2 regions of the Kitasatospora acidiphila genome follow, and region 2 is predicted to be linked to the other one. Evidence: riboswitches for the same ligand, from Rfam matches in the RefSeq annotation. Region 2 holds a riboswitch; the other holds the start of a gene.
The links. A riboswitch is a leader RNA that binds a small molecule or an ion and turns the genes downstream of it on or off. The one in region 2 is predicted to bind thiamine pyrophosphate.
Positions count from the first base shown of each region.

Region 1: another riboswitch for thiamine pyrophosphate. It lies ahead of thiO (glycine oxidase ThiO); the one in region 2 lies ahead of E6W39_RS22535 (purine-cytosine permease family protein).

Region 1 is NZ_VIGB01000003.1:6,454,186-6,468,794, forward strand. It holds gene E6W39_RS30515 (response regulator) at 1-63, shown strand, start outside; gene E6W39_RS30520 (anthranilate synthase family protein) at 30-1,988, opposite strand; gene E6W39_RS30525 (class II 3-deoxy-7-phosphoheptulonate synthase) at 2,278-3,627, shown strand; gene E6W39_RS30530 ((2Fe-2S)-binding protein) at 3,766-4,077, shown strand; gene bfr (bacterioferritin) at 4,082-4,564, opposite strand; gene E6W39_RS30540 (sulfite oxidase-like oxidoreductase) at 4,781-5,410, shown strand; gene pknB (Stk1 family PASTA domain-containing Ser/Thr kinase) at 5,467-7,407, opposite strand; gene E6W39_RS30550 (thiazole synthase) at 7,503-8,321, opposite strand; gene thiS (sulfur carrier protein ThiS) at 8,326-8,535, opposite strand; gene thiO (glycine oxidase ThiO) at 8,532-9,692, opposite strand; TPP riboswitch at 9,688-9,800, opposite strand; gene E6W39_RS30565 (NAD(P)/FAD-dependent oxidoreductase) at 9,877-11,061, shown strand; gene E6W39_RS30570 (Rv2175c family DNA-binding protein) at 11,131-11,478, shown strand; gene thiE (thiamine phosphate synthase) at 11,475-12,125, shown strand; gene E6W39_RS30580 (polyprenyl synthetase family protein) at 12,198-13,304, opposite strand; gene metF (methylenetetrahydrofolate reductase [NAD(P)H]) at 13,427-14,341, shown strand; gene E6W39_RS30590 (hypothetical protein) at 14,414-14,609, shown strand, end outside.
Region 2 is NZ_VIGB01000003.1:4,766,677-4,781,285, forward strand. It holds gene E6W39_RS22530 (glycerophosphodiester phosphodiesterase family protein) at 1-33, opposite strand, end outside; gene E6W39_RS22535 (purine-cytosine permease family protein) at 95-1,468, opposite strand; TPP riboswitch at 1,460-1,608, opposite strand; gene E6W39_RS22540 (S1C family serine protease) at 1,848-3,722, shown strand; tRNA gene E6W39_RS22545 (tRNA-Ser) at 3,797-3,884, shown strand; gene E6W39_RS40520 (hypothetical protein) at 4,169-4,837, shown strand; gene E6W39_RS22555 (COG4705 family protein) at 4,952-5,743, shown strand; partial or broken gene E6W39_RS22560 (FAD-binding oxidoreductase) at 5,819-7,182, shown strand; gene E6W39_RS22565 (hypothetical protein) at 7,363-7,695, shown strand; gene E6W39_RS22570 (EamA family transporter) at 7,717-8,697, opposite strand; gene E6W39_RS22575 (glycoside hydrolase domain-containing protein) at 8,881-9,783, shown strand; gene E6W39_RS22580 (nuclear transport factor 2 family protein) at 9,780-10,190, opposite strand; gene E6W39_RS22585 (zinc-binding dehydrogenase) at 10,216-11,151, opposite strand; gene E6W39_RS22590 (LysR family transcriptional regulator) at 11,266-12,222, shown strand; gene E6W39_RS22595 (long-chain fatty acid--CoA ligase) at 12,360-14,036, shown strand; gene E6W39_RS22600 (hybrid sensor histidine kinase/response regulator) at 14,099-14,609, opposite strand, start outside.

The DNA.
Region 1 (14,609 bases), 1.7 Mb from region 2:
CAACTGCACAACCGGGTGGAGCTGGTCCGCTATGCGATCGAGCAGGGACTGGACGAGGCCTGACGCGAGCCCAGCAGGTCGGCGACGATCTGCGGGCCCTGAAGGGTGAGCACCGACTCCGGGTGGAACTGCAGCCCGGCGAAGCCCGGGCCGCGCACCGCGACCACATCGCCGGTGGCCGGGTCGTGGGCCACCTCGATGCCGCCGGCGGCCAGTCGGGCTAGGCCGTCGGGGGTGCAGCGGGCGGTGAAGGTGTTGTAGAAGCCGACCGTGCGCGGCGTGCCGAACAGGTCGACCTGCTCCTGGGTGCCCTGGTAGACCTGGGCCTTGCGGTGCAGGTCGAGGCCGAGGGCGGCGCAGAGCAGCTGGTGGCTGAGGCAGACCGCGAGCAACGGCGCCGGCCGGCTGCCGGAGAGCGCGGCCGCCAGCGCATCGGCGACGATCGGCCGCAGCACCGCCATCTTCGGGTCCGCCGCGTCGGCCGGGTCGCCGGGGCCGGGCCCCAGCACCAGCGGCCCGGTGTGCGCGGCCACCCGCTCGGGCAGGCCGGGGGCGTCGAAGCGGACCACCTCCACCCGGTGGCCGAGCGAGCGCAGCAGATGGGCCAGCATGGTGGTGAAGGTGTCCTCGCCGTCCACCACCAGGGTCGGTTCGGGCTGCGCCGGCGGCAGCGGCTGCTGCATCCGCAGCCAGAAGGGGGCCAGCCCGGCCCGCCGGGCGTCCAGCGCGGCCTGCACCCGGTGGTTCTCGGCGAGCCGCGGGGCGGTGCCGTGGCCGGGCAGCCGGGTCGGGGCCGGCCGGGCGCCGAGCGCGGCCAGCACCCCGGCGGCCTTGGCGTGCGTCTCGGCCACCTCGCAGGCCGGGTCGGAGTGCCGCACCAGGGTGGCGCCGACCCGCACCACCAGCGAGCCGTCGGCCGGGTCGATGTCGGCGGTGCGGATGCAGATCGGCGAGTCCAACTGCTGGCCGCCGCCCGCCGAGCGCCCGATCAGCGCCAGCGCGCCCGCGTAGTAGCCGCGGCCCGAGGTCTCGTAGCGGCGGATCACCCGGGCGGCGTTCTGCACCGGGCTCCCGGTGACGGTCGCCGCGAACATGCTCTCGCGCAGCACCTCGCGGACGTCCAGCGAGGTGCGGCCGCGCAACTCGTACTCGGTGTGGGCGAGATGGGCCATCTCCTTGAGCCGGGGGCCGAGCACCTGGCCGCCGAGGTCGCCGACCGCGCACATCATCTTGAGCTCCTCGTCGACCACCATGGTGAGCTCCTCCAACTCCTTGGGGTCGTGCAGGAATTGGAGCAGCGTGTCGAGGGTCGGGCCGCCGGCCGGATAGCGGTAGGTGCCGGAGATCGGGTTCATCACCACCGTGCCGCCGCTCTGCCGGACGTGGACCTCGGGGGAGGCGCCGACCAGCAGCCGCTCACCGGTCGAGACCAGGAAGGTCCAGTAGGCGCCGCGCTCCTGGGAGAGCAGCCGGCGCAGCAGGCTCAGCCCCAGCCGGGGGGACCAGTCCCGGAGCGTGGCGCGGAAGTCGCGCCGGATCACGAAGTTGGCGCCCTCACCGCGCCCGATCTCGTCCTCGATCACCCGCCGGACGATCCCGGCGTACTCCTCGTCGTCGATGTCGAAGGCGCCGTCGGTCAGCGCCACCGGCAGGTCCGGCAGCGCGGCCAGCACCTCGGCCAGCGGCAGCGCGTACTGCTCGGTCACCGCCAGCGCCTGCAGCGGGGTGCCGTCGTCGTGCACCTCGAAGCCGCGCTCGCTCAGCTGCCGGTACGGGACCAGCGCCAGCAGGTCGTGGCGCGGCCGGCCGTCGGCCGGGGCGCCGGTCGGCAGCGGCAGCTCGGCCAGCGTCTCGTACCGGCCGACCTCGCCGATCAGCAGCTCCACGGTGTCCGGCGCCAGCCGCGGGGTACGGCGGTGCAGCAGGGCGAAGGCGGGCGCGCCGGGGGCGGTCAGGCGGGCGAGCAGGGCGGCGGTGGAGCTGTTCATCTGCAACCTCATTCCGAGGATCAAGGTCGCTCCACCGGGCGGGCCGCAGGTGCCGGAAAAACCGACGGCCGCCCGAGGGCGGCCGTCGTGTCGTCTACTGGGAACGCGCGATCCGTGGGCCACCTCGGGGGATGGTCCACCACCAGGAGAAGGTGTGCGGCGCGGTCATGGAAAGGACCATAGCGGATCGGCTCCCCAGGTGGGCCGCGCGGGAGGAATCGTCCACATCGCGTCTCACTACGTGGTTAGGCGAGGTAAATCGGTCGACGCACCCCGTAGCCTTGGCTGCGTGACCGTGACAACTGAGACATCTAGGACAGCCTTCCCCTGGCAGTCCCTGCCCGCGGCGCAGCAGCCTGAGTGGCCGGACCCGGAGGCGCTGCGCAACGCCCTTACGGAACTCGCCTCGTATCCGCCGCTGGTGTTCGCCGGCGAGTGCGACCAGCTGCGCGCCCGGCTCGGTGCCGTCGCGCGTGGCGAAGCCTTCCTGCTGCAGGGCGGCGACTGCGCGGAGGCCTTCGACGGGGTCTCGGCGGAGCACATCCGCAACAAGCTCAAGACCCTGCTGCAGATGGCCGCCGTGCTCACCTACGCGGCCTCGGTCCCGGTGGTCAAGGTGGGCCGGATCGCCGGCCAGTACTCCAAGCCGCGCTCCAAGGCGACCGAGACCCGCGACGGCGTGACCCTGCCGGTCTACCGCGGCGACTCGGTGAACGGCTTCGAGTTCACCCCCGAGGCCCGCCGCCCGGACCCGGAGCGGCTGAAGCGGATGTACCACGCCTCCGCCGCCACCCTGAACCTGGTGCGCGCGTTCACCACCGGTGGCTACGCCGACCTGCGCCAGGTGCACGCCTGGAACCAGGACTTCGTGCGCAACTCGCCGGCCGGTCAGCGCTACGAGCGGCTGGCCAAGGAGATCGACAACGCGCTGAACTTCATGCAGGCCTGCGGGGTCACCCCGGAGGAGTTCCGCACCGTCGAGTTCTACTCCTCGCACGAGGCGCTGGTGCTGGACTACGAGACCGCCCTGACCCGGGTGGACTCGCGCACCGGCGAGCTCTACGACGTCTCGGGCCACATGGTCTGGATCGGCGAGCGGACCCGCCAGCTGGACCACGCGCACATCGAGTTCGCGTCCAGGATCCGCAACCCGATCGGCGTCAAGCTCGGCCCGACCACCTCGGTCGACGAGGCGCTGACCCTGATCGAGCGGCTCGACCCGGACCGCGAGCCGGGCCGGCTCACCTTCATCACCCGGATGGGCGCGGGCAAGGTCCGCGACCGCCTGCCGGAGCTGGTGGAGAAGGTCACGGCCAGCGGCGCGCAGCCGGTGTGGATCTGCGACCCGATGCACGGCAACACCTTCGAGGCGGAGACCGGGCACAAGACCCGCCGCTTCGACGACGTGCTGGACGAGGTCAAGGGCTTCTTCGAGGTGCACCGCGCGCTCGGCACCCACCCGGGCGGCATCCATGTGGAGCTGACCGGTGACGATGTGACCGAGTGCGTCGGCGGCGGCGACGAGGTGCTGGTCGACGACCTGCACCAGCGCTACGAGACGGCCTGCGACCCGCGGCTCAACCGCAGCCAGTCGCTGGACCTGGCCTTCCTGGTCGCGGAGATGTACCGCGAGCACTGAGGCGAGCGCGAAGGCAGTGTGACGAAGGCCCTGTCCCCGAACGGGGGCAGGGCCTTCTCGTACCGTCCAGCAGTTCGGTAAGGTAAGCCTTAGCTCACCGGCGCCACGGCGCCCCGCACCACCCCGGGAGAGACCGCGATGTATGTATGCATGTGCCATGCGGTCACCGAGGACCAGGTGAAGCGGGCCATCGACGCCGGCGCCAACTCGCCGCGCCAGATCGTCGCCCAGGGCTGCAAGGCCGGCACCGACTGCGGCTCCTGCGTCCGCCGGATCCAGGCCCTGCTGGGCGAGCACGGCGCCCGCCCGTGCCCGACCGCCCGGCTGGCCGCCAAGCTCGGGCTGGCCGATCCCGGACTCGACCGGCGCAACGCCCCCGAGCCGATCCCGGCCCCCGAGGCGGTCCCGACGGCCGAGCCGGTCCGGGTGACCGGCTCGCAGGCCGCCTGAGCGGTCAGCTCTCCTCGGGCTGCTCGATCAGCGTCGACAGGTAGAGCGCCTCGCCGAGCTTCTCCACCAGCTCCAGCTGGGTGTCCAGGTAGTCGATGTGGTCCTCCTCGTCGGCCAGGATCGACTCGAAGATGTTGGCCGAGGTGACGTCGTTCTTGGCCCGCATCACCACGATGCCGCGGCGCAGCCGGTCGATCGCCTCGACCTCCACCTGCCGGTCGGCCTCGAACATCTCCTTGACCGTCTGGCCGATCCGGACGTGGAAGAGCCGCTGGTAGTTGGGCAGGCCGTCGAGCAGCAGGATCCGGTCGGTGAGCACCTCGGCGTGCTTCATCTCGTCGAAGGACTCGTGCCGGGTGAAGGCGGCGAGCTTGGTCCAGCCGAAGTGGTCCTGCATCTTCGAGTGCAGGAAGTACTGGTTGATGGCGGTCAGCTCGGCGGTGAGCTGTTCGTTGAGGAACTCGATGACCTCGGGGTCGCCCTTCATGGTGTGCCTTCCTGCCCTCGATGGGTGCGCGCAGCGCCGGACGCGGCGGTGGGACGCATCGTGGCATCGCCATGAGTGGTTTTTCCAGTAAGTTCACACTCACTCGGGTCTGTGTCGGATTGCCCGATTTCATGGCTATTGAGACATTCGCAGGGGAGCGCAGGGCCGACAAGGGGCGCGCGTCGATCGGCGCCCGCCGTCTGTCACCATGGAGCCATGGGTCGGTCCGAGCAAGCAGCAGCGCAGCCGCCTGACCCGAGGCTCCCGCCCGGACAGCGCCTGCAACGCGGCTGGCCGGTGCTGCACTACGGCCCGATCCCCCGGTTCAAGCCGCTGACCTGGGACCTCCAGGTGTTCGGGGCGACCGCCTCCGGCGCCAAGCACAGCTGGAACCACGAGGAGTTCCACCGGCTGCCGCGCGCCACCGTGCGCGCCGACTTCCACTGTGTGACCCGCTTCTCGATGCTTGACAACGAGTGGAGCGGAGTCGCCGGCGCCACCCTCCTGGACCTGGTGCCGCCGGCCGCCGATGTCACCCATGTGATGGTGTGGGCCGAGTACGGCTACAGCGCCAACCTGCGGCTGGCCGAGTTCGCCGACCCGCGGACCCTGCTGGCCACCCACCACGACGGCGAGCCGCTCACCGCCGAGCACGGCTTCCCGGTCCGGCTGATCGTCCCCGGGCTGTACGCCTGGAAGGGCCCCAAGTGGGTGCGGGCCGTGGAGTACATGACGGCCGACCGGCGCGGCTTCTGGGAGGAGCGCGGCTACCACAACCTGGCCGACCCCTGGCGCGAGCAGCGCTACACCTACCAGGAGGAGCCGGGGGACGGCCCGCTCAGCTGAACCGCCGGCCGCCCCCGCGTCCCGCCAGACCGTCAGGACGTCGGAACATCGGAACGTCAGAAGATGATGGTCACCGTGCTGCCCTTGGGCGTCATGGTGCCGGCCGTCGGGGACTGCGAGGAGACGCTGCTCAGCCCGAAGAAGTTCAGGCCGCTGGTCTTCACCTTGAACCCGGCCGCGGTCAGCGCCTTGGTGGCGTCCGACTGGCTCATGCCGCCCACATCGGGCACCGCCACCGGCTGCGGGCCCTTGGACAGCGTCAGCGTCACCGTGGTGCCGGGCGAGGCGGTGCCCGTGACGTCCTGGGAGGCGACGGACCCGGCGGGCGCGGTGTCGGAGTACGCCTGGTCGGCGGCGAGGGCCACCTTGAAGCCGGCCCCGGTGAGCAGCGACTGCGCCTGGTCCACCGGCTTCCCGGTGGCGTCCGGCACCGGCACCGGCGGGGCGCCCTTGCTGACCAGCAGCGAGACCGCAGCGTTCACCGCCAGCTGCTGTCCGGCGGCCGGCGTGGTGGAGATCACCGAGCCCTGCGGCACGGTCGGGCTGTAGTCCTCGGTGGTGCTGCCCGGGGTGAGCCGGGCCTGAGTGAGCGCTTGCTTGGCCTGGTCGAGCGGCTTGCCGGTGACGTCCGGCACGGATATCCGCTCCGGACCCTTGGAGATCACGACCTTCACCGCGTCGCTCTTGCGGATCTTCTGGCCCACCCCGGGGGCGCTGCTGATCGCCTGCCCGGCCGGCACCGTCTCGCTGTACGCCTGGCTGAAGCTGCCCCGCAGGCCGGCCCCGCCGAGGGTGGCGGCGGCCTGCGCCTGGGTCTGGCCGAGCACGCTCGGCACCACGGCGTAGACCGCCCCGGAGAGCAGATAGGTGAGGACGGCGACCACCGCGACCACGGCGGCCAGCACCCCGCCCCAGACCACCGAGCGCCGGGAGCGCGGCGACATCGGCTTGCGGAGCGGCGGCGGCTCGTTGTACGGCCGCTTCGGCAGCAGCGGGGGCGGCCCCTGCCGCTGCGGGGTGAGCACGGCGGTGCGCTCGGCCATGAGCGGTGCGGCAGGAAGCACCGAGGTGGCCTCGGTGGCGGCGAACCGCGGGGGCTGGTGGGTGGAGGCCGGCGGCTCGGCGTCCAGCTGCGCCGGCGTCAGGCCCCGGCGCAGCCGCTGCAGCGCGGCCAGCAGCTCGACCGCGTCCCACGGCCGGGCATCCCGGTTCCGTGCGGTGGCGGCGGCCACTATCGCGTCCAGCTCCGGCGGCAGGCCCGGCACCGCGCGGGACGGCGGCGGTACGTCCTCCTCCAGGTGACGGTAGATCACCTGCATCGGGGTCTCGCCGACATACGGCTTACTGCCCGTCAGCAGCTCGTAGAGCATGATGCCGGCCGCGTAGACGTCCACCCGCTGGTCGGTCGGGCCGGTCGGCTGGATCTGCTCGGGCGCCAGGTAGGAGACCGTGCCCATGATGAGGCCGGGCGTGGTGGTGCTGGAGTCCGAGGGCTCCGACTGGGTGGTCATCCGGACCAGGCCGAAGTCGGCCACCTTGACCAGGCCGCCGTCGGTGATCAGCACGTTCTCCGGCTTGACGTCCCGGTGCACCAGGTGCGCCCGGTGCGCGGCGCCCAGCGCGGCCAGCACCGGCTCCATCACGTCCAGCGCCGCCCGCACCGAGAACGCGCCCCGGTCGGCCAGCACCTCGCGCAGCGTGCGGCCCGGCACGTACTCCATCGCCAGGAACGCGTGGCCGCCGTCCGCGCTCTGGTCGAAGACGTTGACCACATTGGGGTGCGAGAGCCGGGCCACCGCTTTGGCCTCGCGGATGAACCGCTCGGCGAACGCCGGATCCCCCGCGAACTGCGGGTGCATCACCTTGAGCGCCACCACCCGGTCCAGCCGGGTGTCGGTGCCCTTGTAGACCGTGGCCATGCCGCCCACCGCGATCCGCTCCTCGACCCGGTACCGGCCGTCGAGGAGCGATCCGATCAAGGAATCGTTCAGCGTCATGTCCACCCGAGGAGTCTAGGGGCGGCCAGGGCACGGTTGGGTGACCCTGACGTCATCGTTCGGTACGGCCGCGCCCCGGCCGCCCCGACCCGTCGTCAGAACGCCGGCCGCTCCCGGTGGTCCAGGTCGGCGCGCCCGGCCATCGCCGAGGAGGCCTCCGCGTGGAACCGGCGCGGGATCCGCCCGGCCCGGTGGGCGAGCCGACCGGCCTCGACGGCCCGGCGCATCCCCTCCGCCATCAGCACCGGCTGCTGCGCCCGGGTGACCGCGGACGCCAGCATCACCGCCGAGCAGCCCAGCTCCATGGCCAGCGCCACGTCGGAGGCGGTGCCCGCGCCGGCGTCCAGGATCACCGGCACTCCGGCGCCCTCCACGATCAGCTGAAAGTTGTGCGGATTGCGGATGCCCAGGCCGGAGCCGATCGGCGAGCCCAGCGGCATGATCGCCGCGCAGCCCACGTCCTCCAGCTTGCGGGCCAGCACCGGGTCGTCATTGGTGTACGGCAGCACCGTGAAGCCGTCGTCCACCAGGGTCTCGGCGGCGTCCAGCAGTTCGATCGGGTCGGGCAGCAGGGTCCGCTCGTCGGCGATCACCTCCAGCTTCACCCAGTCGGTGCCGAGCGCCTCGCGGGCCAGCCGGGCGGTCAGCACCGCCTCCCCGGCGGTGAAGCAGCCGGCCGTGTTGGGCAGCACCCGGATGCCGTTGCGGACTAGGACGTCCAGCACCGAGCCCTGGGTGCCGGCGTTCACCCGGCGCATCGCCACCGTGGTCAGCTCGGTGCCGGAGACGATCAGCGCCTGCTCCAGCACCTCCAGACTGGGCGCGCCGCCGGTGCCCATGATCAGCCGGGAGCTGAAGGTGGTGTCACCGATGATCAGACCGTCTTCTAGCGTGACAAGCGCAGTGTCGGCCATGTCGTCAGCCTCCCTGCACGGCGGTGAGGATCTCCACCCGGTCCCCGGCGGCCAGCCGGGTGCCGGGCCAGGCGCCGCGCGGCACCACCGTCTCGTTGACGGCGGCGGCCACCCCGGTGGGGGCCTTGCTCAGCTCGGCGACCAGCTCGGCGAGGGTCGCGAGGTCGGAGACCTCGCGCGGCTCGCCGTTGACGGTCAGGGGGATCTGGTTCATCGGGGGCTCCTGGCGAAGCGACTGGGGGAGAAGGGGGCGGCCAGGGCGGGGACGGTGCCGGTGGCCAGGTACTCGGCGATCAGGTCGGCGGTCACCGGGGCGAGCAGCACGCCGTTGCGGTAGTGGCCGGTGGCGGCCACCAGGCCGGGCAGCGCGGTGGGGCCGAGCAGCGGGGCGTTGTCCGGGGAGCCGGGGCGCAGACCGGCGGAGCTCTCCACCAGCGGCAGCTCGGTGATCCCGGGGACCAGCTCGTGGGCGTCGCGCAGCAGCTCGTAGACACCGCCGGCGGTCACCGTGGTGTCGTAGCCCTGCTCCTCGACGGTGGCGCCGATCACCAGCTCGCCGTCGGCCCGCGGCACCAGGTACAGGTGGCCGCCGCGGACCACGGCGCGCACGTTGCGGGACAGGAACGGGCCGTAGGCGGGCGGGATCCGCAGCCGCAGGATCTGGCCCTTGACCGGGCGGATCGCGGGCAGCACGCCGTCGGGCAAGCCGGGCAGCTGATGGCTGCGCGGGCCGGCCGCCAGCACCAGCTGCCCGCCGGTCACCCGCTCGCCGGTGCTCAACCGGACGCCGTGCGCCCGGTCGCCCTCGACCAGCAGTTCCACCGCTTCAGCCCGGTGCAGGGTGACGCCGGCCAGCTCGCAGGCGCGCAGCAGCGCGGTCGACAGGCGCCGCCCGTCCACCTGGTGGTCGTCGGCCACGTGCAGGCCGCCGCGCACGCCGGGGGCCAGCATCGGTTCGAGCTTGCGGGCCTCCCGGCCGGTCAGCCAGCGCGAGTCCAGGCCGAGCCGCTGGTGGAAGGCGTGCAGCTCGCTCAGCTCGGCCTTGTCGTCGGCGTCCAGCGCGACCGCCAGGGTGCCGGTGGCGCGGTAGCCGGTGTCCAGGCCGGTGGCCGCGGTGAGCTCCTGGCAGAAGTCCGCGTAGCGGGTGTTGGAGGCGATCCCGAGGTGCAGCAGCGGCTCCTCGCCGTACTGCAGCTCGGTGACCGGGGCCAGCATGCCGGCCGCCACCCGGGCCGCGCCGCCGCCGGGGGCCGGATCGACCACGGTGACCGACAGGCCGCGCTGGGCCGTGCGCCAGGCCAGGCCGAGACCGATGATGCCGCCGCCGATCACCAGGACGTCGGAACGCGCACCGTCTTTGAAGCGCGTCAAGAGGACCACGTCTCCCTTCGCCGGAATGACCCGGATCAGGTTCGGACGGTCGCAGGCCGCCGCAGCCCGCCTCTCAGCCCGGTGCGCCGGGCTCCCGTGAGGATGACCCCACCATAACGCCGGGTGAGCGCCGGGCTGAAGACCGACCGTGGGCGGGGGCCCGCCCGCTCGCTACAGTGGCCCGGTGACGGATGAGCGGGTGGTGATCGTCGGCGCCGGAATGGCGGGGGCGCAGTGCGCGATCGCGCTGCGGGAGGGCGGCTGGCGCGGGCCGGTCAGCGTGGTCGGTGCGGAACCGCACCGGCCCTACGACCGCCCGCCGCTCTCCAAGGACGTGCTGCTCGGCCAGGCCGACACCACCGCCTTCGACCTGGACTGGGACCAGCTCGGCGTGGAGCTGCTGCTCGGCCGCACCGCCACCGGACTGGCCGACGGCGTCCTGCACACCGACGCCGGACCGGTCGGCTTCGACCACCTGGTGATCGCCACCGGCGCCCGGGCCGCCTCGCTTCCCGGCGCGGCCGACGCCCACCTGCTGCGCACCATCGACGATTCGCTGGCACTGCGTGAGGTGCTGCGGCCCGGAACCAGGCTGGTGCTGATCGGCGCCGGCTGGATCGGCGCCGAGACCGCCACCGCGGCCCGCAAGCTCGGCTGCGAGGTGACCGTGCTGGAGGCCGCCACCGCGCCGCTGCCCGGTGCGCTGCCCGCCGCACTGACCGAGCCGATGCTCGACTGGTACCGGGAGGCCGGAGTTCAGCTGCGGCTCGGCGCGGCGGTGGCCGCCGTCGAACCGGGCGCGGTGCGGCTCGCCGACGGCACCGAGCTCGCCGCCGACCAGGTGGTGGTGGGCATCGGCGCCCGCCCCGACACCGCCTGGCTGGCCGGCAGCGGCATCGCGCTGGACGCGGCCGGCGCGGTGCTCGCCGACGACCGGCTGCGCACCTCGCTGCCCGGCGTCCGGGTGGCCGGCGACTGCGCGAGCTACCCGTCGGCGCGGTTCGGCGAGCGGATCACCGTGCAGCACTGGGACCACGCGCTGCACTCCGGACGGGCCGTGGCCGCGGGCCTGCTCGGCGGCGACGCGCCCTACGACCCGGTGCCGTACTTCTGGTCCGAGCAGTTCGGGCGGATGGTGCAGTACGCCGGCCGGCACGCGGCGGGCGACCGGCTGCTCTGGCGCGGCTCGCCCGCCGAGGCGTCCTGGAGCGCGCTCTGGCTGCGCGACGGGGTGCCGACCGCACTGCTGGCGGTGGACCGGCCGCGCGACCTGGCGCAGGGGCGGCGGCTGATCGAGCAGGCGCGGGCGGTCGACCCCGTGCCGGCGGCCGACCCCGAGGTGCCGCTGAAGGCCGCGATCGTCGCCTGACGTGTGGGGTTGGTGCGAGCGCGGCCGGATAGATGGCAGGCTGGTGCCGTGAGTAGTGAGACGGAATCCATGATTGAGCGGCTCGTTCCCGAGTGGCTGTACCTGCCCGACATCTCCGAGCGCTGGGGTGTGGCGGTCACCGAGGTCCGCCAGATGGTCAAGGACCACAAGCTGATCGCGGTCCGCCGCGGCCCCAACAATTCGCTGCAGGTGCCGGCCGCGTTCATCGAGGACGACGGCCTGGTCAAGCACCTGGCCGGCACCCTGACGGTGCTGCGCGACGGGCGCTTCAGCGACGAGGAGATCCTCGAGTGGCTCTTCACCGAGGACGCGTCGCTGCCCGGCAGCCCGATCCAGGCTTTGCGCGAGAACCGCGGGACCGAGGTGAAGCGCCGCGCCCAGGCGCTCTCGCTGTGACGCCGGACCTGCGTGGCCGACTGGCCGACGCGCGGCTCTACCTGTGCACCGACGCCCGCCGCGAGCAGGGCGACCTGGCCGAGTTCCTGGACGCGGCGCTGGCCGGCGGCGTGGACATCGTGCAGTTGCGGGACAAGGGTCTGGAGGCCCGCCAGGAGCTGGCCGCCCTGGAGGTGTTCGCGGACGCCGCGGCCCGGCACGGCAAGCTGCTCGCGGTCAACGACCGGGCGGATGTGGCGCACGCCGCCCGCCCCCAGGTGCTGCACCTGGGGCAGGACGACCTGCCGGTGGCGGCTGCCCGGGCGATCGTCGGCGACGAGATGCTGATCGGCCGGTCCTGCCACGCCGAGTCGGAGGTGGCCGCCGCGATCGCCGAGCCGGGTGTGGACTACTTCTGCACCGGCCCGACCTGGCCGACCCCGACCAAGCCGGGCCGCCCGGCCCCCGGGCTGGGCCTGGTGGAGTACGCGGCCCGGCAGCGGAGTGACCGGCCGTGGTTCGCGATCGGCGGGATCGACCTGGGCAACCTGGACCAGGTGCTGGCCGCCGGCGCCCGGCGGGTGGTAGTGGTCCGCGCGATCACGGCCGCCGAGGACCCGGGAGCCGCGGCCGCCGAGCTGGCCCGGCGACTGCGCGCGGCGGGCTGACCGCTTCTGCGAACTGGCGGGCCGTCCACGGTAGTTGACGGCCCGCCGGGTCGTTCTCCGGGAGGCGGCTGGTCAGTACCGCCGCACGGTGGCGGCCTCGGCCAGCGCCCGCAGCGCCTCCCGGACCGTCTCGTCCGCCAGCGGGGCCGCCTCCAGCGCGCCCAGCGACTCGTCCATCAGCTGCTCGATCCGCTGCTCCACCTGCTCGGCGGCGCCGCTGCGCGCCACCAGGGTGCTCAGCTCGGCGATCTCCTCGCCGGTCAGCCCGGGGGCGCCCAGCCGGCTGTCCAGCTCCTTGGCGTCCACCTCGTCCAGGCCGCGCAGCGCCAGCGCCACGAGCAGGGTGCGCTTGCCCTCGCGCAGGTCGTCGCCGGTGGGCTTGCCGGTGACCGCCGGGTCGCCGAAGACGCCGAGCAGGTCGTCCCGCAGCTGGAACGCCTCGCCCAGCGGCAGCCCGAACGCCCCGTAGGCGGCGACCAGTTCGTCGGACGCGCCGGCCAGCCGGGCGCCCACCTGCAGCGGCCGCTCGATGGTGTACTTCGCCGACTTGTAGTGCAGCACGGTCTGCGCCCGGGTGAGCGCCAGCTCGTCCATGGAGTCGCCGGCCACCGGCTCCAGCACGTCCAGGTACTGGCCGGCCATCACCTCGGTGCGCATCAGGTCGAAGACCGGCTTGGCGGCCAGCACCGCCGCCGGCTCCAGGCCGCAGCGCACGAACAGCTCGTCGCACCAGATCAGCAGCAGGTCGCCGAGCAGCACCGCGGCGCCGGCCCCGTACTGCTCGCGGTCGCCGCGCCAGCCGCTGGCGCGGTGCCGGGCCTCGAACCGGCGGTGCATCGACGGCAGGCCGCGGCGGGTGTCGCTGCGGTCCATCAGGTCGTCGTGCACCAGGGCGCTGGCCTGCAGCAGCTCCAGCGCCGCGGCGGCCCCGGCGATCCCCTCGCTGTCCGCCGCGCCGCCCGCACCCCGCCAGCCCCAGTAGCAGAAGGCCGGCCGCAGCCGCTTGCCGCCGTCCAGCAGGAAGTCGCGCAGTGCCTCGGCGACCGGCAGCAGGTCCGGGGATATCGAGCTCAGCAGTGCGTGCTGCTCGGCCATGAAGCGGGCGAGCGCGGAGTTCACCCGGTCGCGGACCGCCTCCAGGTCGAGCGGCAGCACGGGGGCGGGGCTGGGCGAGGTCACGAGGCGCTCCGGGGGTGAATGGGGATCCTCAAAAGACTAGCCGAACCCGGGTTCGGACTATTCGGTCTCAGCTGCTGGACCGGGTTTGTTTGCCGTCCACCTGTGACGGCTAACCTGCCGACATGGCACTCGGCGTCTCCTCGACCAGAACCGATCACGCGGCGACCGTCCGCGACCTCCTGGCGGCCGGCAGGCGTTCCTTCTCGTTCGAGTTCATGCCCCCGCGCAGCGAGGCCGCCGAGCAGAAGCTGTGGTCCGCGATCCGCCGGCTGGAGCCGCTGAACCCCAACTTCGTCTGCGTGACCTACGGCGCGGGCGGCTCGACCCGCGGCCGCACCGTCAACATGGTCGGCCGGATCGCCGGCGAGACCACCCTGACGCCGGTGGCCCACCTCACCGCCGTCGACCACTCGGTGGCCGAACTGCGCAACATCATCGGCCAGTACGCGGACCAGGGCGTGCGCAACGTCCTCGCGGTGCGCGGCGACCCGCCGGGCGACCCGATGGGGGAGTGGGTGACCCACCCGCAGGGCGTCACCTACGCGTACGAGCTGGTCGAACTGATCAAGGGGATCGGCGACTTCTGCGTGGGCGTGGCCGCCTCGCCGAACATGCATCCGCGCTCCACCGACTGGGACGAGGACATCCGGCACTTCGTCGCCAAGGTGCGGGCCGGCGCCGACTACGCGATCACCCAGATGTTCTTCGAGGTGGAGGACTACCTGCGGCTGCGCGACCGGGTGCAGGCGGCCGGCTGCGAGGTGCCGATCATCCCCGAGATCATGCCGGTCACCAACGCCAAGCAGCTGGTGCGCTTTCCGCAGCTCAGCGGCTCGGAGTTCCCGCCCGAGCTGGCGGCCAGACTGGAGGCCGTGAAGGACGACCCGAAGGCGCTGCGCGAGGTGGGCATGGAGCACGCCACCGCGATGAGCGAGCAACTGCTCTCCGAGGGCGCGCCCGGCCTGCACTTCATCACGCTCAACGGCTCCACCGCGACCCTGCAGATCTACCAGAACCTGGGCCTGCACAGCAGCTGACCGGGATGTGGGACGGCGACCGGATACCCGGTACAGTCGCGACACGCGCCGCGCACGTGCTGGAGGACGCCGATGGGCATCGGGATGCTGGTGTTGTACGCGGCCCTCGCCGTGGTCGGACTGTGGCTGACCGCCGAGCTGCTGCTGCAGGGCCGGGCGCCGCTGCACTGGCGAGCGCTCGCGCTGGGCGGGTTCCTGCTGGTGGTGGCCGGGATGGCGGTGCACTCGGTGCCGGTGATCGGCGGCGGGGCGGTCGGCTTCGCCCTCG
Region 2 (14,609 bases):
GGCGTTGGGGGCCGTCAGATCGGGGGTCGTCACGGGCTCCAGCCTAGAGCCGCGAGATGACGCGAACGCGACGGGCACCCCAACAGCCGGACCGTCAGGCCTTGGGAGCCGCCCTGGTCAGCGCCCAGGTGGCGAGCCCGGCGACCAGGAACGAGTAGAGCGAGGCCGAGGTCCAGTCGCCCGGGGTGTAGTGCAGCAGCGAGTGCGCCTTGGTCCAGAACGCGGTCCAGCCGGTGGTGATCGGGGTGGGCGACAGGTACTGGTAGGTCGCGAAGCCGAGCACCCAGGGGAGCAGCAGCAGCGGCCGGGACGGCGCGTCCTGGGTGAGCGCCCAGCCCTGCCGGCGGCCGCGGCCGAGGAAGTAGTCCACCGCCAGCACCGCGAGCAGCGGCACGAAGACCGAGCCGATCAGGTAGAGGAAGTTGGAGTACCAGGTGGCGAGCTGGTTGATCTGGGTCGCGACCGCGGTGACCAGCAGGCCGATTCCGGCGGTCAGCCAGCGCCGGTCCACCCGGGGGAGGAGGTTGTGCAGCGACATCGCGGTCGAGTAGACGTTGGCGAACGACTGGTCGGCCTCGCGCAGCACCAGCACCAGCAGGAACGCCCAGCCGGCCGTCACCCCGGAGAACGAGGTAAGCAGGTTGTCCACGTTGTTGCCCTTGGCCTGCAGCAGCGCGACCAGGCCCAGCAGGTAGCACCAGACCTGGGCGACGGTGTAGCCGGAGAAGGTGCCCCAGAACGAGGCGCGCGCGGTGCGGGAATGCCGGGTGTAGTCGGCGGCCAGCGGCACGAAGGAGACCGAGATGGCGATGATCGCGTCGGTGGCCTGGGAGAAGCCGTGCCAGTTGCCGCGGCCCGGGTTGGGGATGTGGTGCCGGCCGAGCTGGATGGTGAAGTAGACCATCGCCACGGCCACGGCGACCGCCACGTACTTGCGCAGTGCCGTGATCGAGCCCAGCGGCCAGATCGTCAGCACCGTGGTCACCGCCCCCGCCACCAGCACGAACAGCCAGTGCCAGCCCTGGGTGCCGACCACCGTCTGGGCGCCGCTGGAGATCACCAGCAGCTCGTAGATCCCCCAGCCGACGCACTGCAGCACATTGAGCACGGTCGGCAGGTAGGAGAGCCGGGTGCCGAACAGGCCGCGCAGCACCGCCATCGCCGGGGCGCCGGTGCGGGCGCCGATCAGCGCGGCCACCGCGAGCATCGCGGTGCCGATCACGGTGCCGAGCACGATCGCGGTGGTCGCCGCGGTGATCGACAGCTCCTGGCCCTGGGCGCCGAGCACGGTGCTCGCGGTGGTGAAGCCGATCAGGCTGATCCCGAGGTTGGCCCAGAGCGCGAACTGGTCCCGGAAGCCCAGGGTGCGCGGCGGCGCGGTGTCCAGCACCAGCGGCGCCTCGGCGCGAACGGGCGGTGCGTCCTGCAGCACCGCGGTGGAGGCAGGGGAGGGCGAAGCAGCCGTCATGGCGAAACTCCCTACGCCGGCATTACCCGGACAGGTTCCGGCGGTCTGCGCTCCCTCGCCCGCGCCGGCGAAATCGCCATGGCGTACGGTCGACCAGCGCACTCTCAGCCTGGTGGGTCCAAGCTCCCGCGTGTCAGATTTGGCCCGGAAAGGGTAGCCCGACACGCGGAATACGCCAAGGATGGGGGAATGCGCCGTCCGGATCGGCGGGACACCACGTTCGGTCGAGGCCGATCGAGTGGTCCCGAGGGGTGGGCGATCGCGGGCCGTCGGGTGTGCCTAAGGATTCTTACCAGTTCTTCAGGCAGGCCCTTACGGCAACCAGATCGGGCATGCGAAAAACTATGGGCCAAGGTCCTGTCAGCGATGGAGGTCGTCCGTGAGCACCGAGCACGAGAGTGGTTCCACCGGGCCGCAGGGGGAGCAACTCTCCAGCGGTCACGGCGAGCCGGGGGGCACTCCGGCGGTCGGTGGTCCGGCGGCGCCGGGCACCGGAGAGGTGACGCCGACGGTGGCGTTCGGCAAGGTGCCGGCTCCCGAGGCGGAGCCGGCCGCGCCGGCTGACAAGACGATGGCGTTCGGCCGGGTGCCGGCCCCCGAGGCTCCTGCCGCTCCGGTCGGCGAGCCCACCGTCGCCGAGGGCCTGAGCGCGCCCGAGTACATCGACGCGCCGCCGCCCGCCGTGCCGGGTGCCGGCTCCGGATACGTGGACGCGCCGCCGCCGGTGCTGCCGCCCGCCCCGGCCCAGCCGGCGCCCGCCGCGGAGCCCGTGGCCGTCGAGCCCCTGGTCGCGGAGCCCGTGGCGGCGGAGCCCACGGTCGTGGAGCCCCCGGTCAACCCGTACGCGACGCCGACGGCCGCCGCCGACCCCCGGGTCGCCCCGCAGATCACCGCCGGTGTGCCGGCCGGGTCCCCGCAGGAGCCGCACCACCCGTTCGGCGCCGGCCACCCGGTCGGCGAGGGCTGGGGCGGCGCGCCCACCGCCCCGGGCGGCCCGGGCTACCCCGGTGGCCCCGGTTACCCCGGTGGCCCGGGCGGCGACTACCCGGGTGGCCCGGGTGGCGAGTACCCGGGTGGTCCGGGTGGCGACTACCCCGGCGGCTGGGGCCAGCCGGCCCCGCGCAAGAAGGGCAAGGGCGGCCTGGTCGCCCTGATCGCCGCGATCGCCCTGGTGGCGGGCCTGGCCGGTGGTGTCGCGGGCGCCGCGATCAAGGGCGGTGACTCGTCGGGCAACGCGGGCAGCAGCCACAACAGCACCACGGTCTCGGTGAACGGCGGCACCCAGGCGTCCAACCGGGCGCCCGACTCGGTGGCCGGGATCGCCAACAAGGCGCTGCCCAGCGTGGTCACCATCAAGGCCGAGGGCAGCAGCGAGTCCGGCACCGGCACCGGCTGGGTCTTCGACACCGAGGGCCACATCCTGACCAACAACCACGTGGTCGCCCCGGCCCAGGGCGGCGGCAAGCTGACCGTCAAGTTCTCCGACGGCACCACCTACCCCGCCTCCGTGGTCGGCCAGGCCAAGGGCTACGACATCGCCGTGGTCAAGCTGGACAACCCGCCGGCCGGCAAGCTGGTCCCGCTCCCGCTGGGCGACTCCGACCAGGTGCAGGTGGGCGACACGACCATCGCCATCGGCGCCCCGTACGACCTGGAGGGCACCGTCACCTCCGGCATCGTCAGCGCCAAGAACCGCCCGGTCCAGTCCGGCGACCAGGCCGGCAACCAGACCTCGTACATGATGGCGCTCCAGACCGACGCCTCGATCAACCCCGGCAACTCCGGCGGCCCGCTGCTCAACGGCCAGGGCGCGGTGATCGGCGTCAACTCGGCGATCCAGTCCAACTCCAGCGGGAGCGGCCAGGCCGGCAGCATCGGCCTCGGCTTCGCCATCCCGATCAACCAGGCCAAGCGGGTCGCCCAGATGCTGATCAAGACCGGCACCCCGGTCTACGCGACCCTCGGCATCCTGCGCAACGACGACTACCAGAACGGCGACGGCGCCCAGGTGCAGACCCAGTCCATCCAGGGCACCCCGCCGGTCACCCCCGGCGGCCCCGCCGACAAGGCCGGCCTCAAGGCGGGCGACGTCATCACCAAGCTCGGCGGCGTGCAGGTCGACGGCAGCCCGGCCCTGGTCGCCACCATCTGGACGCACTCCCCGGGTGACCAGGTCCAGGTGGACTACACCCGCAACGGTCAGGCCAGCACCACCACCGTCACCCTCGGCAGCCGCTCCGGCGACACCAACTGACCCACAAGGTGCACCGGGCCCGCCAAACCCGGTGCACCACACCCCCTTGGACCCGTTAGGCTGACCTCCGCCTGGGAGAGCTGCCCGAGCGGCCTAAGGGAACAGTCTTGAAAACTGTCGTGCGGTGACCCCGTACCGTGGGTTCGAATCCCACGCTCTCCGCTGGTAGGCGAAAGCCTGGTCAGGGCGGGTACCGGTGACATGCCGGTACCCGCCCTTTTTCGGAGGGGGATTCTCTTGAGGCGCACCAACGTGCTCAGACGGACCGCCGTGGCGCTGCTCAGTGCCGCCGCGCTGGCGGTCACCGCGCCGGCCGCCACCGCCGCCGCACCGGCCCGAAGGCCGCTGCTCCGAAGGCCGCTGCCCCGGCGACGACGTACACGTTCCTGGAGAGCGGGCAGCAGCTGCTGCCGGGGCAGAGCCTGACCAACGGTGAGTCGACCCTGGTGATGCAGGGCGACGGCAACCTGGTGATGTACCTGGTCGGCCCGACCGGCAACCACGGCCCGGCCATCTGGTCCACCGGCACCTGGGGCCACAGCGGCGCGTACGCGTACATGCAGCCCGACGGCAACCTGGTGGTCTACCTGCAGGGCCGGACCGACTCGTCGGCCGCGCTGTGGAGCACCAACAGCTGGGGCCACTGGGGTGCCAAGGCCCAGCTGCTGAACGGCTGGTTCTGCGTCTTCAGCAACGGGTTCCTCTGGCAGACCCCGACCGGCCTCGCGCCGGCGGTCGGCAGGGGTGCGGACGCGGGGAGCGTCCTCGATGAGAGCCGGGGCATCGCGGCCACCACCTGGATCGAGTCGAACTCGGTCTGGCTGGTCAACCAGGCCGACGGCAACCTGGTGCTCTACCGCAAGCGCGACGGCGCGGCGCTGTGGTCCACCGGGACCTCGGGCAAGCCGGGCTCGATCGCGTTCATCTCGAACACCACTGGCACCCTGTTCCTCTTCAACCCCACCTACGGGACGACCTGGTCCACCGCGGACTTCCGCAGCCCCGGCGCCTACGCCAAGGTGCAGGACGACGGGAACTTCGTGGTCTACCGCGCCGGCGGCGGTCCGACCACCGGCGGCGCCCTGTGGTCCACCGGGACCTGGGGCGACTGGTAACCGGCGACGCCGTGCTGCCCGGCCCCTGACCTGCGACGACGGTCAGGGGCCGGGGCGTTCCGGCCGAGTCTGATCTTCAGGTGGTCTTCAGGTCGGCCTGACATATTGGCGGCCATGACGACTGCTCAACTCCGGCCGAGTGAGCCGGCCACATCCGCGCGGGCTGTGCTGAGCAAGGTGCCCGAGGTCACGGCGCTGTTCTGGGTGGCCAAGGTGCTGACCACCGGCATGGGGGAGACCGCGTCGGACACCCTGGCGAACTCGCTGGGGCCGATCCCGGCGGTGGGGCTGGGCGGCCTCGGCCTGCTGGTGGCCCTGGTGCTGCAGTTCCGGGTGAAGCGCTACGTGCCGGTGGTGTACTGGTTCGCGATCGTCATGGTCAGCGTCTTCGGCACCATGGCGGCCGACGGGCTGCACGTGGTGGTCGGGGTGCCGTACCCGGTGTCGGCGTCGCTCTTCCTGGTGTCGCTGGTGGTGATCTTCGCCTGGTGGAAGAAGGCCGAGGGCACACTGGCCATCGACAGCGTCCGGACGACCCGTCGGGAGCTCTTCTACTGGGCCGCGGTGCTGGCCACCTTCGCGATGGGCACCGCCGTCGGCGACCTGACCGCGTACGGCTTCAACCTCGGCTGGCTGGAGGGCGCGCTGCTGTTCGCGGTGGCGATCGCGCTGCCGGCGCTGGCGCACTGGCTGCTGCGACTGAACGCGGTGCTGGCCTTCTGGCTGGCCTACATCCTGACCCGGCCGCTGGGCGCCTCGCTCGCCGACTGGCTGGGCGCGCCCAAGAAGCACCACGGCCTGGGCTACGGCTACGGCCCGGTGACCGCCGTGCTGACCGCGGTGATCGTGCTGGTGGTGGCCTACCTCCAGGCCACCCACGGGCGGCAGAAGCGCAAGCACGCCTGACCCGTTCGCGCCGCAGGGCGCGTAGGCTCCGTTCCGTCCTCGGATCCGGCACGACCGAACCGAACGGAGCCCGTGATGAGCGAGTTGACCACCCGGCTGCTGGCCGGCCTCCCGGACTCCGCGGTGGTCGTGGACCCGGCCGTGACCGCCGCCTACCGGCAGGACATGGCCGGGTTCTGCGCGTCCGGGAAGCCGGCGGTGCTGGTCTTCCCGAGCACCGTGGAGCAGGTGCGGCACGTGCTGCGCACCGCCGGCGAGCTGCGGGTCCCGGTGGTGCCGCAGGGCGCCCGCACCGGGCTGTCCGGCGCGGCCAACGCGGTGGCCGGCTGCATCCTGCTGTCGCTGGTGAAGATGAACCGGATCCTGGAGCTGGACCCGGTGAACCGGCTGGCCGTGGTGGAGCCCGGCGTGGTGAACGCGGTGCTCTCCCGGGCCGCCGAGGAGATCGGCCTGAGCTACCCGCCGGACCCGTCCAGCTGGGAGTCCTGCACCATCGGCGGCAACATCGGCACCGGCGCCGGCGGGCTGTGCTGCGTCAAGTACGGGGTGACCAGCGAGTACGTCCTCGGCCTCGACGTGGTGCTGGCCGACGGCCGGCTGCTGCACACCGGCCGGCGCACCGCCAAGGGGTGGCCGGCTACGACCTGACCCGGCTGTTCGTGGGCTCCGAGGGCACCCTCGGGGTGGTGGTCGGCGCGGTGCTGGCGCTGCGCCCCAAGCCCGCCCCGCAGTTGGCGCTGGCGGCCGAGTTCGCGGATCCGGGGGCGGCCTGCGCGGCGGTCAACGCGGTCGTGGAGGCCGGCTTCACCCCGTCGCTGATGGAGCTGATGGACGGCGTGGTGGTGCGGGCGGTCAACAAGCTGGGCCGGATGGGGCTGCCGGAGTCCACCCGGGCGCTGCTGCTGGTGGCGTTCGACGGGGTCGAGCCGCAGCGGGAGTTGGCGGCGGTGGCCGAGCTGTGCCGCAAGGCGGGGGCCACCGAGGTGGTGCCGGCCGCGGACCGGGCCGAGTCGGAGCTGCTGCTGGCGGCCCGCCGGCTGGCGCTGCCCGCGCTGGACACCCTGGGCACCACGATGGTGGACGACGTGGCGGTGCCGCGCTCCCGGCTGGCCGACATGCTGGCGGGGGTGGCCCGGATCGCCGAGCGGTGCGGGCTGACCATCGGTGTGGTGAGCCACGCGGGCGACGGCAACACCCACCCGGTGGTGGTCTTCGACGCGGACGACGCCGACCAGACGGCCCGGGCCAGGGAGTCCTTCGACGAGATCATGGCGCTGGGGCTGGCGCTGGGCGGCACGATCACCGGGGAGCACGGCGTCGGGCTGCTGAAGAAGGAGTGGCTGGCCCGGGAGTTGGGGCCGGTCGGGCTGGAGCTGCAGCGGCAGCTCAAAGGCGTGTTCGACCCGTTGGGGATCCTGAATCCGGGCAAGCTGTTCTAGCCGTTCGCTCTGATGTCGGATGGTTCGGCCGGCCGGACTCACGCGATCGAGGGAATCGGCCGGCAGGCACTGGAAGTCGGCGGCCGGATTGCCCAGGCTGGATTTCGGCGTCGCAGCCCGCAGGAGTTCGTCTGGCCGCGAACTCCCGTACCAGATACCCGAATTCGTGGAGGATTTCGCATGGCTCGCATCCGCATGGCGCGGACGATCGCCGCACTCGCCGCGGCTCCGCTCGCCGCGGGTCTGCTGCTGGCCGGCGCCGGCGCCTCGTTCGCCGACGACGGTGCCGGCTCCTCGGGCAACTCCAATGCCGGTGTGGTGTCCAGCGTGGGCAGCGGCAACATCTTCGGCGGCGTCGACGGCAACGCCAACTCGACCCAGCAGGTGGCCACCGGCGGTGGTGCCTCCAACCAGAACAACACCCTGGGGGTCAAGGGCAACTCCGGGGTGGTCTCGACCGACCAGGGCAACCGCAACGTGGACATCACCTTCGCGCCGATCAACCCGCGCTGACCGGTGATCGCCGACGAGCCGTCAGTCGTGGCGGCTCGTCAGCGTTGCTCCGGCGCTCGCGCTGACCACGCAGGCGATGCCCAGTAGCTGGGCCCAGCCGAGCAGTTGGCCGAGCACCAGGAGCCCGACCAGGGCGCTGACCGCCGGTTCCGGGCTGAGCAGGATGCTGAACACCCTCCCCCAGCCTTCGGCCGGGAGGTGCCCCATCTGCAGCCGCCGCAGCGCCGTCATCTCCAGCACGTAGGGGATCAGCGGCAGCAGCATCGCCACTCCGGCGGTGGTCAGCAGCAGTTGACCGGGGTGGGCGGAGCCGGCCAGCCCGTGCCAGGCCTCGCTGAGGCCGAACGGCGCCAGCACCGCCGCGCCCACGGTCATCGAGACGGCCAGCCCCTGGAAGCCCGGGAAGACCGCGCCCACCTTGCTGGTGGCCACGATGTAGCCGGCGTAGCAGACGGCCGCCGCGCCGCCGTAGGCCAGGCCCAGCGGGTCGAGGGCGTGCCCGCCGGCACCGCCCCCGCCGAGCAGGGTGAGCAGCGCCACCCCGCCGGCGGCAAGCACGGCCCAGGCCAGGTGGCTCACCCGCCGCGAGTGCATCAGCGCCACCGCGAGCGGCCCGAGGAACTCCAGGGTGGCCGCGGTGCCCAGCGGCAGCCGGGAGGTGGTCAGCGCGAAGAACAGGGTCATCGCGGCCGAGGCGGTGCCGAGCAGCGCCGCGGCGGCCAGATCGCGGGCGCTCCGGCCGCGCAGTCGGGGCCGGGTGGCGGCGAGCAGCACCGCGGCGGCGCAGCACAGCCGCAGGAAGGAGGTGCCCATTACCCCGAGCGAGCCGAACAGGTGCGTGGCCAGGGCCAGTCCGGTCTGCAGGACGACCATGGCCAGCACGCAGAGCAGCGGAGCCGGTGCCGGCCCGAGCACGCCGCCGTCGGCCGGGGCGGCGGCCCCGGTCGCCGAGGTGGACGGGATGGCGGGGGCGGCTGGTTCGCGATGGTCGGTGGTGGACATCAGCCGAGTCTGACGTCAGGACCATAAACCTGACAAGCCCCTGTCTTAGAACGTGATACAAAGACATGAGCTGTTCCTCTGACTGTCCGTCACGAGATCGATGGCTCGCCCGAACGGGTGGAGATCGGGGGTGCTCCGGTGTCGCTCGGCCCGCTGCCGGAGGCGGGCGCCCAGGCTTGAGGAATGCTGCGCTACCTGCGTCCGGCGGCCGTCTCCGCCGCCGTCCTGGTGCTGCTGGTTGCCAACGACGCCAGCGCCCATCGACTGCCCGCCGCCCTGGCCGGGGCGATGGCCGGGCCCGCCGCCACGAGTGCGAGCAAGCACCGGGTCACGGTGCTCGCCGATCCGGGCCGGGCCAGGCTGACCATCGCGCCGCACACCGTGTTCACCGGCAGCGGCTTCGACGCCTGCTCCGCTCCGCCGCTGGGCGCGATGCGGGTCTGGCGCGGCGCCTCGCCGTACGGCGCGGTCGGCATCTACACCAGCGGCAGCCAACGAGCCTGTGCGCAACCCGAGCTGACCAGGGAGTGGGTGCGCGAGGCGCGGGCCCTCGGCTGGCGGCTGATGCCCACCCACGTCGGCCGCCAGGCGCCGTGCGCGGACCGGCCGGACAAGCCGGACCGGATCGACCCGGACAATGCGGCGGCGCAGGGGCAGGAGGAGGCCGCCGAGGCCGTGCACGGCGCCCGGGTGCTGGGCTTGGGCCCGGGCACGCCGATCTACCTGGACATCGAGGCCTACCAGCCGGGTGATGCCGACTGCGCCAAGGCGGTGATCGACTTCGCCGAGGGCTGGACCCAGGCGCTGCACCTGGCGGGCTACTTCTCGGGCTTCTACTCCAGCGTCGACTCCGGCATCACCGACCTGGCGGACGCCGCCCGGGCCGGTGCGGCTCCGCTGCCGGACGCCGTCTGGTACGCCCGCTGGGACAACCGCAGCTCCACCGACGGCTCCGGCGCGCTGGACGCCGACCAGTGGCCCGAGCACCGCCGGGCGCACCAGCTGACCGGCAGCAAGGCGCAGACCTGGGGCGGTGTCGAGCTGGACGTCGACACCGACCAGCTCGACACCCTGGTGGCGCGTTAGCCCTGCGGGAAGAGCACCTGGGCGACGTGCTTGGTGTCCAGGTACTCCTCGACGCCGGTGATCCGGCCCTGCGCGACGGTGAAGATGCCCAGGCAGCGGTTGGCGTACTGCCCGCCGCCGGCCGCGGTGCCGTCGGCCTTCCACTCGGCGACCACCTTGTCGCCGTCGGCCAGCACGCTGACCAGCGTCACCTTGGGCGCGCCGCCCGGGGCGAACAGGCTGCCGGCGCCGACCAGGAAGTCGTCCACGATGGCGTCGCGGCCGGTCCACACCCGGCTCAGCGGCAGGTCGCCCGGGTAGTGCCAGGTCGCGTCCTCGGCGAAGCTGGCCCGGATCACGTCCAGGTCGCCGTCGATGACCGCGTTGACGTACCGGATCACGACGGCCTTCGGGTCGAGCTCGGTCATTGGTCCAACTCCTTCGCGGAAAAGATCAGTTGACGGTCAGGACGGCGTTGCCGCGGATCTGCCGGCCGCGCAGGTCGGCGAGGGTGCGCGGGGTGTCGTGCCAGTCCCGCACGGTACCCAGCTCGGGGTGCAGCCGGCCTTCGGCGGCCAGGCGGACCAGGGTGGCCAGGTCGGCGCCGTCCGGCTCGTCCACGTCGGCGTAGCTGAACTGCCGGATGGTGGCGCTGGTCGGGCCGTTCAGCAGGGCGAAGAAGTCCAGGGTCACGGGCTGGCGGCTGGCCTGGCCGAACCAGAGCAGCAGTCCGCGCTTGGCCAGCCGGGCCAGCGCGATCGGCAGGTCGGCGCCGCCGGTGGACTCCAGCACCAGGTCGAACGGCCCTTCGGCGTCGGCCACTTGGTGTACCACCCGGGCCGCGCCCAGCTCGCCCAGGCGGTGGCCGCGCTCGGCCGAGGCGGTCACTGCGGTCAGCTCGGCGCCGCCTGCGGCGGCCAGCTCGGTCAGATAGTGGCCGACGCCGCCGGAGGCGCCGGTGAGCAGGATCCGCCGGCCCGCCAGGTGGCCGGTGTGCCGGGCGGCGGTGCGCAGCAGCCGCAGCGCGGTGAGGCCGGCCAGCGGCAGCGCGGCTGCCTGGACCGTGCCCAACTGCTCGGGCAGCACCGCCAGCTGGCCGGTCGGTACCGCCACGTACTCGGCCCAGCCGAGCGCCGGCGGGTGGCCCACCACCCGGGAGCCGACCGGCGGCCCCGAGCCGTCCGGCGCGGCCTGCACCACCAGGCCCGCGACGTCCTTGCCGGGCCGCCAGTCGCCGCCGGGCGGACGCTCCAGCTGGAAGGTCTCGCCGCGGTTGACCGAGTAGGCCTCGACCTTGACCAGGGCCTGGTCGGGGCGCGGTGCCGGCTCGGCGACCTCGGTGAGGCGGACGGTTGCCGCGGCGTCGCGGGTGGCGGTGAACGCCTTCATCTCTGGCTCCTCCGTGCGGTGTTGACGTGACCACCCTCCCGCCGCGGGACGGCACCGGTCCAACAACCGCCGGGCAGCCTTGACAACCGCTGGTTGTCGGCGAGGATGGGCTTCGTGGATCTTGACCCGGCCCAGTTGAGGGCCTTCCTGGCCGTCACCGAGCAGCACCACTTCGGCCGTGCCGCCAAGGAGTTGGCGATCACTCAGCAGGCCCTCTCCAAGCGGATCGCACGCCTGGAGGCGACGCTCGGCGAGCGGCTGCTCGACCGGGACGGCCGGGGAGCGGTGCCAACCGCCGCCGGAGAACGGCTCATCGAGCCGGCCCGCGCGGTGCTGGCGGCCTGCGCCGCAGCCGTCAACGCGGTGCGCGGCTCGGCCGGCCCGCTGCGGCTGGACGTCTGGGGCCACCTGTTCGCCCCGCTGCGCACGGTGGGCGAGGTGGCCGTCGAGCCGGGTGCGGTGGAGATCGGGCACGGCCGCGACCTGCCCTCGGTGCTGGCCGCCCTGCTGCGCGGCGAGATCGACGCCGGCTTCGGCCGCCACCACCCGCTGCCCGACGACCGGGACCGCGAACTCGCCCACCGGCTGGTCAGGTTGGAGCCGGTGGACGCCGTGGTCGGCCCGGACCACCCGCTGGCCGATGCCACCTCGCTGACACCGGCCGACCTGCGGGCGAGCCAACTCCTGCTCCCCGCCGCGCTGGTCCGCCTGGAGTTCCTGCAACGCTTCGCCGAGCGCTTCGAGTTGACCTCACTCGCCGTGGAGTCCAACCTCGGCGCCGAGCACTTCCTGGCCCACCTCGCCGCCTCCCCGACCGCCGTCACCCTGCTCCCAGCCGACGTTCCGCTGCCCGCTGCCACCCCGGGCCTGCGCACCATCCCGCTGGTCGACCCCACCCCCCTCTACGCCTGGTCCCTGGTCTGGCCCGAGCGCACCCCCCACCCCGGCATCCCCGCCCTGCTGCACGCCTTCGCCGAAACGGGCCGGCATCGCCGCTGGCTGGAGTACCACCCGGAGCGCGACTGGCTGCCGGAGGCGGAGTCCGCCGAGCTGCGGGCGGCCGTGAGCTGAGCCGCATGTCTCATTCCGCCCGAACCTGCTGACATCGGGCGCCCGGCGGGTCCAGAATCGGCACTTGGGCCGCGCGGCTACCGGTGGGTAGCCTGCGCGGCACCTGGCAGAGCAGCCCGGTCAAGGAGGCCCACCGCGTGTTCAGCACCATGCAGGACGTACCGCTCACCGTTGCCCGCATCCTGGAGCACGGGTCAACCCTCCACGGGCGGGCCACCGTCACCACCTGGGACGGCACCGGCCCCCAGGTCCGCACCTTCGCCGAGGTCGGCGCCCGGGCCGCGCAGCTCGCCCACGCGCTGCGGGACGAGCTGGACGTCACGCCGGAGCACGTCGTCGGCAGCTTGATGTGGAACAACGCCGACCACCTGGAGGCGTACCTCGCCGTCCCCGCGATGGGCGGCGTGCTGCACACGCTCAACCTGCGGCTGCCGGCCGCGCAGTTGGCGTTCATCGTCAACCACGCCGCCGACCACGTGATCATCGTCAGCGGCAGCGTGCTGCCGCTGCTCGCCGCGGTGCTGCCGCAGCTCACCTCGCTCAAGCACATCGTGATCAGCGGCCCGGCCGACCGCTCGCTGCTGGCCGGCTTCACCGGCAGCGTGCACGAGTACGAGGAACTGATCGCCGGGCGGCCCACCGACTACCCGTGGCAGAGCGAGATCGACGAGCGCAGCCCGGCGATGATCTGCTACACCTCCGGCACCACCGGCGACCCCAAGGGCGTGGTCTACAGCCACCGTTCGATCTTCCTGCACTGCCTGCAGGGCAACGCGGCCGCCGCCTTCGGCCTGACGCCGGCCGATGTGGCGCTGCCCGTGGTCCCGATGTTCCACGTGGCCGCCTGGGGCATCCCCTACGCCGCCTTCATGTCCGGCGCGGGCCTGCTGATGCCGGACCGGTTCCTGCAGCCGCAGCCGCTGGCCGCGATGATCGAGCAGGTCAAGCCCACCGTCAGCGCCGCCGTGCCGACCATCTGGAACGGCCTGCTGGAGGAGCTGGACCACCCGACCGGCCGTCAGCAGCCCTACGACGTCTCATCGCTGCGCCAGGTGGTGATCGGCGGCTCGGCCTGCCCGCCGGCCCTGATGCGCGCCTTCCAGGAGCGCCACGGCATCCGGGTGGTGCACGCCTGGGGCATGACCGAGACCTCGCCGCTGGGCACCTTCGGCCTGCCGCCGGCCGGGCTGGACGAGGAGCAGCAGTGGCACTACCGCGCGATGCAGGGCGTCTTCCCCGCCGGGGTGCAGGCCCGCCTGATCGGCCCGGGCGGCGAGCGGGTGCCGCACGACGGCCACAGCGCCGGTGAGTTGGAGGTGCGCGGGCCGTGGATCGCCGGCGCCTACTACGGCGGCGCGGGCAACGAGCCGGAGCGCCCGGAGGACAAGTTCACCGAGGACGGCTGGCTGCGCACCGGCGACGTCGGCACCATCACCCCGGACGGCTTCCTCACCCTCACCGACCGGGCCAAGGACGTGATCAAGTCCGGCGGCGAGTGGATCTCCTCGGTGGAACTGGAGAACCAGCTGATGGCCCACCCGGAGGTCGCCGAGGCCGCCGTGGTGGCGGTGCCGGACGAGAAGTGGGGCGAGCGCCCGCTGGCCGCCGTGGTGCTGCGCCCGGACGCCGCCGTGGACCTGCCCGGCCTGCGGACCTTCCTCGCCGGGCGGGTGGCCTCCTGGCAGCTGCCGGAGCGCTGGACGCTGGTCGAGTCGGTGCCCAAGACCAGCGTCGGCAAGTTCGACAAGAAGGTGATCCGCGCCGACTACGCGGCCGGCCGCCTGGACGTCGTCTGGGAGGACGGCAAGAGCTGAGCCGCCGAACCCGTGCCGCGCCCCGGTCGGTCCGAGGCGCGGCACGATGGCTTGACGGACCATCAAACAGCGTGCTGGCGCTCCCCGTTGACCACGTCCAGTGAGCCGATCCGGCCCAGCAGGTCGACTATCCGCTGCTGCACGTCCGGACTGGTCGAGCGCTCGGCCAGGAAGAGCACGGTCTCGCCGGTGCGCAGCCGGGGCAGCTCGGCCGGATCCAGGTCCACCGAGGTGTAGACCACCAGCGGGGTGCGGTGCAGCCGGTCGTTGGCCCGCAGCCAGTCCAGCAGGCCCAGTTGGCGCCGCTGGATCCGCATCAGGTCCATCACCACCAGGTTGGGCTGCACGTTGCTCGCCTTGGCGACCGCCTCGTCCTCCGTGGCCGCGTGCTCCACGTGCATGCCGCGCCGCTCCAGGCTGGCCGTGAGCGCCGCCGCGATGTCCGGGTCGCCCTCCACCAGCAGCACCCGGGCCGCGTGGTGCTCGCTGTCCTTGGGCGCCAGTGCGCGCAGCAGCACCGCCGGGTCCGCGCCGTACGCGGCGTCCCGGGTGGCCTGGCCCAGACCGGCCGTG